DNA from 4 places in the Xenorhabdus ishibashii genome. Region 1 is predicted to be linked to each of the others. Evidence: predicted binding sites of a transcription regulator. Region 1 holds the regulator's gene; each other region holds the start of a gene.
What was found. The regulator PurR, encoded in region 1, represses purine synthesis genes. The targets are predictions, from matches to a motif close to CANGCAAACGTTTGCNTG.
Positions count from the first base shown of each region.

Region 1 (2,211 bases):
AGATATATGTGGTCTGAATACTCTCTGGAAGTCATTGATGCTGTTGCCAGAACAGGAAGTTTCAGTGCGGCTGCGTCAGAACTTCATCGTGTACCTTCTGCTGTCAGCTATACGGTAAAACAGCTTGAAGACTGGTTGGCTGTACCTTTATTTGAACGTCGTCATCGTGATGTTGATTTAACGGAAGCAGGGGCAATCTTTGTTAAAGAAGCGCGTTCTGTTATCAAAAAAATGAATCACACTCGGCACCAGTGCCAACAGGTTGCTAATGGCTGGCGGGGGCAATTTAGTATTGCGGTTGATCAGGTCGTGAAGCCAGAGCGAACGCTTCGGCTAATTTTGGATTTTTATCGCCATTTTCCAGATATTGAGTTACTTATCTATCCTGAAGTTTTCAATGGCGTATGGGATGCCCTGGTGGATGGACGAGTGGATGTCGCCATCGGAGCAACACGTGCTTCCCCTGTTGGTGAGCGATATAGCTTCAGGGATATGGGATTTATGCCTTGGCTGTGTGTAGCCAGCCCTGAACACGAACTGGCAGCCATATCGGAAAAATTGAATGATGACCAAATGCGGCCTTATCCCAGTTTATGTCTCGAAGACACTTCGCGTAGCTTACCTAAGCGTGATACATGGGCTTTGAATAATCAACGGAGATTGATTGTTCCTGATTGGGATGTTGGATTAAGTTGTTTGATGGATGGATTGTGTGTAGGCATGGTGCCCAAACACCGTGCGCTACCGCTGATCCGTAAAGGTAAGCTGATTACACTTGAACTTGAACAGCCCTTGCCTGACAGCCCATGTTGTTTGACATGGTCGCAAAAAAGCCACTCACCGGCATTAAGCTGGTTACTTGATTATCTGGGGGATAGCGAAACGCTTAATGCCGAATGGCTGCAAGAAAATTAACCGTCAGCGGCGATAATCGATAAAAGGTCCATCTGCAACAGAGCGCCGTTCAACAAGGCGTGGATGGACTTCGATAGTTTGTGCATCCTCACGTTTATTGATGATCCGATCCAGTAACATTGAAAAAGCCATTTGTCCTAAACGCTCTTTGGGCTGGTGGATGGTTGTCAATGCGGGTGTAAAATAGCGGGCATTGCGGATATTATCATAACCGATAATTGAAATATCTTGTGGAACGCGCAACCCCAACTCATCGGCTGCACAGATCGCCCCCATAGCCATGACATCTCCACCACAAAAAACAGCGGTTGGACGATGTTTTTGATTCAGGATTTTGTACATGGCCTGATAACCAGATTCAGGTTCAAAATCACCTTGTACAATCCACTCATCACGAATGGCGATATTGGCTTCTTTTAGTGCCTTGAGAAAACCTTGGTGGCGTCCTCCCCCAGTATTTCTTGCCAATGGCCCAGGAATAGAGGCAATATCACGATGACCGCGTTCAATGAGATAACGGCCAGCCAGATAACCACCATGAAAGGCATTATCAATAATCGCATCGGTAAAATCACCTCTGGATTCTCCCCAATCCATGACCACCATAGGAATATTGCGATAGCCTTCCAACATACTCAAAAGTTGCTCAGGGTATTCTGAACACATGACCAGCAAACCATCTACTCGTTTTTGTGCCAGCATCGCGAGATAAGCTTTTTGTTTATCAAGGTTGTTATGAGAATTACATAAAATCAGTGTGTAACCTTTGCTATAGCAGCTATTTTCAACCGATTCTATGATCTCAGCAAAGTAGGGTGCTTCACTTGATGTTGCCAGCAATCCAATGGATTTGGTGTGGTTAACTTTTAAGCTGCGAGCAACGGCACTGGGGGAATAATTCAATTCTTTAATAGCAGCCCAAACTGCGGCCTTTGTATCTTCGGCGACGAAACGGGTTTTATTGATAACATGGGATACGGTTGTGGTCGAAACACCAGCGCGTTTAGCCACATCTTTAATCGTTGCCATGAAAAAAGGACTCCTGACCTTCTGGTCTAATTTATATACCCTTTATCTTTCTAGTCGGGTATAGCTATTTGTTAATCGTTTGCCAATATATTTATATACGGGATGATGGTTGGCAATAATTTAGCGGTAAACTTTGAATTTTGTCTGATCTAACTCAAAAGTGAAAGTAATAATCGATGCTATAAAGAGTATGAATTAGATATTGCGGTATGATTTTTCGATAATACGACAAATAACCGCCTAAAATTTATGGTGTTGAGGTGTCTT
Region 1 covers NZ_NJAK01000002.1:432,538-434,748, reverse strand. The annotation lists gene punR (DNA-binding transcriptional activator PunR) at 7-915, shown strand; gene purR (HTH-type transcriptional repressor PurR) at 919-1,944, opposite strand.

Region 2 (2,211 bases), on a different contig from region 1:
CCGATGGACCACTGGAAGGGGCGGCATTGACGCTGGTAATCAGTATCATAGCGGGGACTATTTCCATCGTATTGGGTATTCTCGGTGGCGTTGCACTGGCGATGCTGCGCGGTTTTTGGGTCAACTTATTGGCGGCAGTGTTGGGTTTCTTTCGCGCCATTCCGGTCATTATGCTGATTTTCTGGACGTATTTCTTATTGCCCGTCGTATTGGGAATGGAGATCCCTGAAATTACGACCGTTGTCTGTGCATTGGCATTGATTACTTCGGCTTATTTAGCACATGGCGTCAAAGCGGGGATTTTAGCGATTGGTGATGGTCAATGGCGGGCAGGATTATCGCTGGGCTTTAATCGTTGGGAAGTATTGCGGCATATCGTTTTGCCACAGGCATTGCGTATGATGGTGCCTTCATTTATCAATCAGTGGATTGCGTTAATCAAGGATACCTCATTGGCTTATATCGTTGGCGTCGCGGAATTGTCATTTTTGGCGACCCAAGTGAATAACCGCAGTATGGTCTATCCGATGGAAGTCTTTTTATTCGTTGCGCTGGTTTATTTTGTGATGTGTTTATCACTGGAGTTAATGGCTAATTACATGGCCCGTCGTTTCTCAGTGAGGCGTAAAAAGACCGCCATCTTCGGGTTTTGGCGTAAAAAAACGTTGACCGTGGTTCCTCAAAATTAATATCTGGCAAATATTTTCGTTATTGCATTCATTCCCTGTTGCGAGGCCTGTCTCTTGATCATATTTCATAGGTCAAGAGACTTGGACAGTAAATATCCCATCATCAACGGGTTGAACACGTGACCAAAAAAAACGAATAAAATATCGTCACAAAATGAATTCCCCCAATAATCATAATGTTATGTAACTTATTGATTACACATATAGCAAACGTTTTCTTTTTGTCGTTTCAGGGTAACGATTTAGATGGGTTTCCTGTAGGATAGGTCGAAAACTTCGCTTTTTTTGGGGAAATAATATTATATGAGCACAATAAATTCTGGCTCTGCTAATCGCCAGAGCTTGCTTCATCGCGTGTTTAAATTAAGGGAACATGGCACGACAATTCGTACTGAAATAATTGCTGGATTGACGACTTTTTTAACGATGGTTTATATCGTCTTTGTTAACCCGCAAATTCTGGCGGTTGCAGGCATGGATATTAAGGCGGTATTTGTGACGACCTGTTTAATCGCCGCAGTTGGCAGCATTATGATGGGATTGATGGCGAATCTGCCTGTTGCCGTTGCACCTGCAATGGGGCTAAATGCGTTTTTTGCCTTTGTTGTGGTCGGAGCGATGGGTCTTTCGTGGCAGGTTGCGATGGGGGCAATTTTCTGGGGGGCGGTGGGATTGTTTATATTGACTCTCCTGCGAGTCCGTTACTGGATGATCGCCAATATCCCATTGAGCCTGCGTGTGGGCATTACCAGTGGTATCGGTCTTTTCATCGCCATGATGGGATTGAAAAATGCGGGTATTATCGTGCCTAATCCCGACACAATCGTCTCAATCGGCAATTTTGCTTCTCACAATGTCTTGTTGGGGACATTGGGTTTTTTCATTATTGCCATTTTAGCAGCACGTAATTTCCATGCGGCGGTGTTGGTTTCGATTATTGTGACAACCGGCATTGGATTGATGATGGGGTATGTGGAATATCACGGTATTTTTGATCTGCCGCCCAGTGTGATGAGTGTAGTGGGTAACGTTGATGTAAAAGGTGCTCTGGATATCGCTTTGGCTGGTGTTATTTTCTCATTTATGTTGGTGAACTTGTTTGATTCTTCCGGCACATTGATTGGTGTGACGGATAAAGCGGGTATTGCTGACAGTAGTGGCAAATTCCCACGCATGAAACAAGCCTTGTACGTGGACAGTATCAGTTCGATGGCGGGTTCTTACATTGGAACGTCTTCGGTTACCGCCTATATTGAAAGTTCTTCGGGCGTTTCTGTTGGTGGCCGGACGGGTTTGACAGCAATTGTTGTGGGTATTTTATTCCTGTTGGTCATGTTTATTTCTCCACTGGCAAGCATGGTGCCTGCTTATGCTACAGCGGGAGCTTTGGTCTATGTGGGCGTCTTGATGACTTCCAGCCTGACAAGGGTGAAATGGAATGATTTGACTGAATCCGTTCCTGCTTTTATTACCGCAGTGATGATGCCATTTAGCTTCTCCATTACCGAAGGTATTGCTCTGG
Region 2 covers NZ_NJAK01000001.1:1,842,280-1,844,490, forward strand. The annotation lists gene Xish_RS08770 (amino acid ABC transporter permease) at 1-689, shown strand, start outside; gene Xish_RS08775 (NCS2 family permease) at 993-2,211, shown strand, end outside.
Region 2: the regulator PurR is predicted to act here: its motif matches at 693-710, upstream of Xish_RS08775 (NCS2 family permease).

Region 3 (2,211 bases), on a different contig from region 1:
ATCAAAAACGAAGCCAACAATGGCCTGAAAAACAGCCGTGGCACCCTCGCAATGGCACGCACCAATGATCCACACTCTGCAACAGCTCAGTTCTTCATTAACGTTGTCGATAATGATTTTCTTAACTTCCGTTCAGAGCGTCCAGATGGATGGGGTTATTGCGTATTTGCCGAAGTCGTTGAAGGCATGGACGTTGTTGATAAAATCAAAGGCGTTTCCACTGGCCGCAGCGGTATGCACCAAGATGTGCCACATGAAGATGTGATCATTGAACGTGTCACCGTTGGCGAATAATTACTGTTAGACGCTATATGAGTACACTGTTTATTGCAGACTTGCATCTCAGTGAACAAGAGCCGGCAATTACTGCCGGTTTTCTGCGTTTTTTACGTGAGGATGCAATCCACGCTGAAAGTCTCTATATCCTCGGTGATTTTTTTGATTACTGGATTGGTGATGATGACCCCAACCCATTGCATATTAAAATCGCCAAAGCACTTAATGAATTGAAACAAAAAGGTATTCCCTGTTATTTCATTCACGGCAATCGTGATTTTCTGCTCGGCTCCCGTTTTGCCAGAGAGAGCGGCTTGATTCTGCTGCCACAGGAAAAAGTGCTGGAACTACACGATAAACGTATTCTGATTTTGCATGGTGACACGCTATGCACCGATGATATCAACTATCAGCAGTACCGTAAGCGAGTACATACTCCGTGGATACAACGGCTATTCCTGCTTCTCCCTTTATTTATCCGCTTGAAAATTGCAGCTAAAATGCGAGCAGGTAGCGAATATGCTAACAGCCAAAAATCCACATCTATTATGGATGTTAATCAAGAGGCGGTTATCGAGCATTTTAAAAGATATCAGGCAGATTGGATAATTCACGGGCATACTCACCGCCCCGCAATACACGATATTCAGTTTGGCGATAAAACCGTGCATCGCGGTGTATTAGGGGCATGGCATGAGCAAGGTTCAATGTTCAAAGTGACAGAAACGGCGATTGAGTTGATATCCTTCCCCTTATAAACACCTTCCGCCTATTTTGCAAAAATCGACAAATCAAACGACGCAAACGTTTTCCCTGGGCTATTAGCATGATATGATCCGCCGTCTGAAATTTCACTTTGTTCTGGTAGACACCCAATACAGGAGCATCTGATTTATGACGTCCAGCTCTGATCATCCCACAACAGCTATAACTCCGACAATGACTCTTCCAACAGAAATAGAACCCCAAAAACACACCAAAATTGCCATTGTTATGGGTTCTAAAAGCGACTGGGCAACGATGCAACATACAGCCGATATCCTGACCGAACTCGCTATTCCTTTTCATGTTGAAATTGTTTCGGCACACCGAACACCAGATAAACTTTTTCATTTTGCAGAACAGGCGAAAGAAAACGGTTTTGATGTGATTATCGCTGGTGCAGGTGGGGCAGCACATTTACCGGGGATGCTGGCAGCCAAGACCTTAGTGCCTGTGTTTGGAGTTCCTGTACAAAGCGCGGCGCTTAGTGGTGTTGATAGCCTGTATTCTATCGTTCAAATGCCAAAAGGTATCCCCGTAGGTACACTGGCTATCGGCAAGGCAGGAGCAGCGAATGCCGCATTGCTGGCTGCCCAGATTCTGGCCTTGCATGACAGTGCGCTGTTTCAACGTTTGTCCGATTGGCGTAGCGCACAAACCCAGACTGTTTTGGATAACCCAGATCCACGGGAGGATGCATGAAGCCCGTTTGTGTATTGGGAAATGGTCAGTTAGGCAGAATGCTGCGTCAAGCCGGTGAACCATTGGGAATTGCTGTCTATCCTGTCGGCTTGGATGCCGAACCGGAAGCAGTGCCTTATCAAAACAGCATTATCACCGCAGAAATTGAACGTTGGCCAGAAACCGCATTAACCCGCGAATTGGCTCATCATAAGGCTTTTATCAATCGTGATATTTTCCCTCAACTGGCGGATCGCTTGCCACAAAAGCAGCTCATGGATATGTTGGGCCTGGCAACCGCACCGTGGAAACTGCTTTCCACGCCCGAACAATGGCCACAGTTATTTGCGGAATTAGGGAATTTCATCATTGTGAAACGACGGACAGGAGGCTATGACGGGCGTGGTCAATGGCGTATCCGGCCGGGTGATGAAACAACTCTTCCTCCTGAAATTTACGGTGAATGTATTGTAGAACAGGGCATTCCATTTT
Region 3 covers NZ_NJAK01000001.1:1,025,809-1,028,019, forward strand. The annotation lists gene ppiB (peptidylprolyl isomerase B) at 1-294, shown strand, start outside; gene Xish_RS04800 (UDP-2,3-diacylglucosamine diphosphatase) at 312-1,034, shown strand; gene purE (5-(carboxyamino)imidazole ribonucleotide mutase) at 1,216-1,740, shown strand; gene purK (5-(carboxyamino)imidazole ribonucleotide synthase) at 1,737-2,211, shown strand, end outside.
Region 3: the regulator PurR is predicted to act here: its motif matches at 1,074-1,091, upstream of purE (5-(carboxyamino)imidazole ribonucleotide mutase).

Region 4 (2,211 bases), on a different contig from region 1:
GCAGAACAGGGCATCTTGCATCTCTTGCTTCGTTGGCTGACGTTTGGATACAACAACCAGGTCATCTTTCGTCACCATACCTAAATCGCGATCTTGTACCAGCAAACCGCCGTTGACGCGTTTGAAATCCAGGCCGGCAACAGGCGAATGCCATTTTCCGCACGCTAAGACGCGGACATTTTGTTTTGTTGCCAGAATTGGCAGTGCCGCTTCATTAATAGAAGGCGCAATAATGACTTCAACAAATTGACGTTTAATAATGGCCTGAGCGGTGTTGGCATCGAGTTCACGGTTAAAGGCAATAATGCCACCGAATGCGGAAGTTGGATCGGTCTTAAAAGCGCGGTCATAAGCGGCATGGATATCACTATCAATCGCAACACCACAAGGGTTAGCGTGTTTGACAATGACACAGGCAGGTTCAGAGAAGCTTTTTACACATTCCAATGCGGCATCGGTATCCGCAATATTGTTATAAGAGAGTGCCTTACCTTGTAACTGGGTTGCCGTCGCAATCGAAGCTTCTGCGATTTGCTCTTCTATATAGAAAGCTGCGTCTTGATGGCTGTTTTCTCCATAACGCATATCTTGCTTTTTAATGAAATTCAGATTCAGTGTGCGTGGGAAATGTCCTGATGGCTGGTCGGCTTCGCCATAATAGGGTGGAACCAATTTGCCAAAGTAATTGGCAATCATACTGTCATACGCGGCGGTATGTTCAAATGCCTTGATAGCTAAATTAAAGCGAGTGGCGTGTGCCAGTGAATTTTGGTTGTTATCCATCTCCTCAATAATTTTGTCATAATCTTGGCTATTGACAACAATCGCCACATCTTTGTGGTTTTTAGCAGCGGAGCGAACCATCGTTGGGCCGCCAATATCGATATTCTCTACGGCATCTTCCAGAGAACAATCCGGTTTTGCTACGGTTTGAGCAAAGGGATAAAGATTAACGACCACCATATCAATCTGTGAAATCTGGTGTTGTGCCATGACTTCATCATCCTGTCCACGTCGACCCAAGATGCCGCCATGAATTTTAGGGTGAAGTGTTTTGACACGTCCATCCATCATTTCAGGGAAGCCTGTATAGTCAGAAACTTCGGTGACATTCAATCCTGCTTCGGCCAGTAGACGAGCAGTGCCTCCCGTTGAAAGCAGTTCGATACCGCGATTGGATAAAGCCTTAGCAAATTCAATAATCCCCGCTTTGTCAGAAACACTCAGCAGGGCACGACGGATTGGACGAAGCTGTTGCATTGGTGTGATCCCTTGAATTTCATAAAACAAGAATGTGTTATTGGGAAAAATCCACTGATTGATAGAAAAAAGGGTTTCTGCAATAACATTTCAAAACAATTTGAAAAAAACACTTGGTGATTTTTCCTGCGCAAATTGTAACGAAAACGTTTGCGCGATGCTCGATAAATTTTATCAAAATATCTCTTTGTGGATAAATCTATGTGTATATGGGTATAAGATGGTGTTTTGCTGTGTAATTAATCAAACGAAAATTTTTTTCAAAAAAACTATTGCCAGCCCCAGAAAACTCCCTATAATGCGCCACCACTGACCGGCGATGTGCTGAAACAAGCCACGACGGCCGCAGAGAAAAGCGAAAATAATCGCTTGACTCTGGAGGCGAAAAGCGTAAGATACGCAGCCTCGCAACCCGGCAGAAACAGCCGGTTGCCAATGCTCTTTAACAAATTAATCAGACAATCTGTGTGGGCACTCGCAAGACACTATCCCAGCCGAAAGGCAAAAAAAGATTAAAGTCTTGAAGAGTGACTGACAGTTAATTCATTACGAACTAACAGTAAGATTCTTTGAGCATCAAACTTTTAATTGAAGAGTTTGATCATGGCTCAGATTGAACGCTGGCGGCAGGCCTAACACATGCAAGTCGAGCGGCAGCGGGGGAAAGCTTGCTTTCCTGCCGGCGAGCGGCGGACGGGTGAGTAATGTCTGGGGATCTGCCCGATGGAGGGGGATAACCACTGGAAACGGTGGCTAATACCGCATAACCTCTTTGGAGCAAAGTGGGGGACCTTCGGGCCTCACGCCATCGGATGAACCCAGATGGGATTAGCTAGTAGGTGGGGTAAAGGCTCACCTAGGCGACGATCCCTAGCTGGTCTGAGAGGATGACCAGCCACACTGGGACTGAGACACGGCCCAGACTCCTACGGGAGGCAGCAGTGGGGAATA
Region 4 covers NZ_NJAK01000001.1:2,041,172-2,043,382, forward strand. The annotation lists gene purH (bifunctional phosphoribosylaminoimidazolecarboxamide formyltransferase/IMP cyclohydrolase) at 1-1,260, opposite strand, end outside; rRNA gene Xish_RS09685 (16S ribosomal RNA) at 1,846-2,211, shown strand, end outside.
Region 4: the regulator PurR is predicted to act here: its motif matches at 1,400-1,417, upstream of purH (bifunctional phosphoribosylaminoimidazolecarboxamide formyltransferase/IMP cyclohydrolase).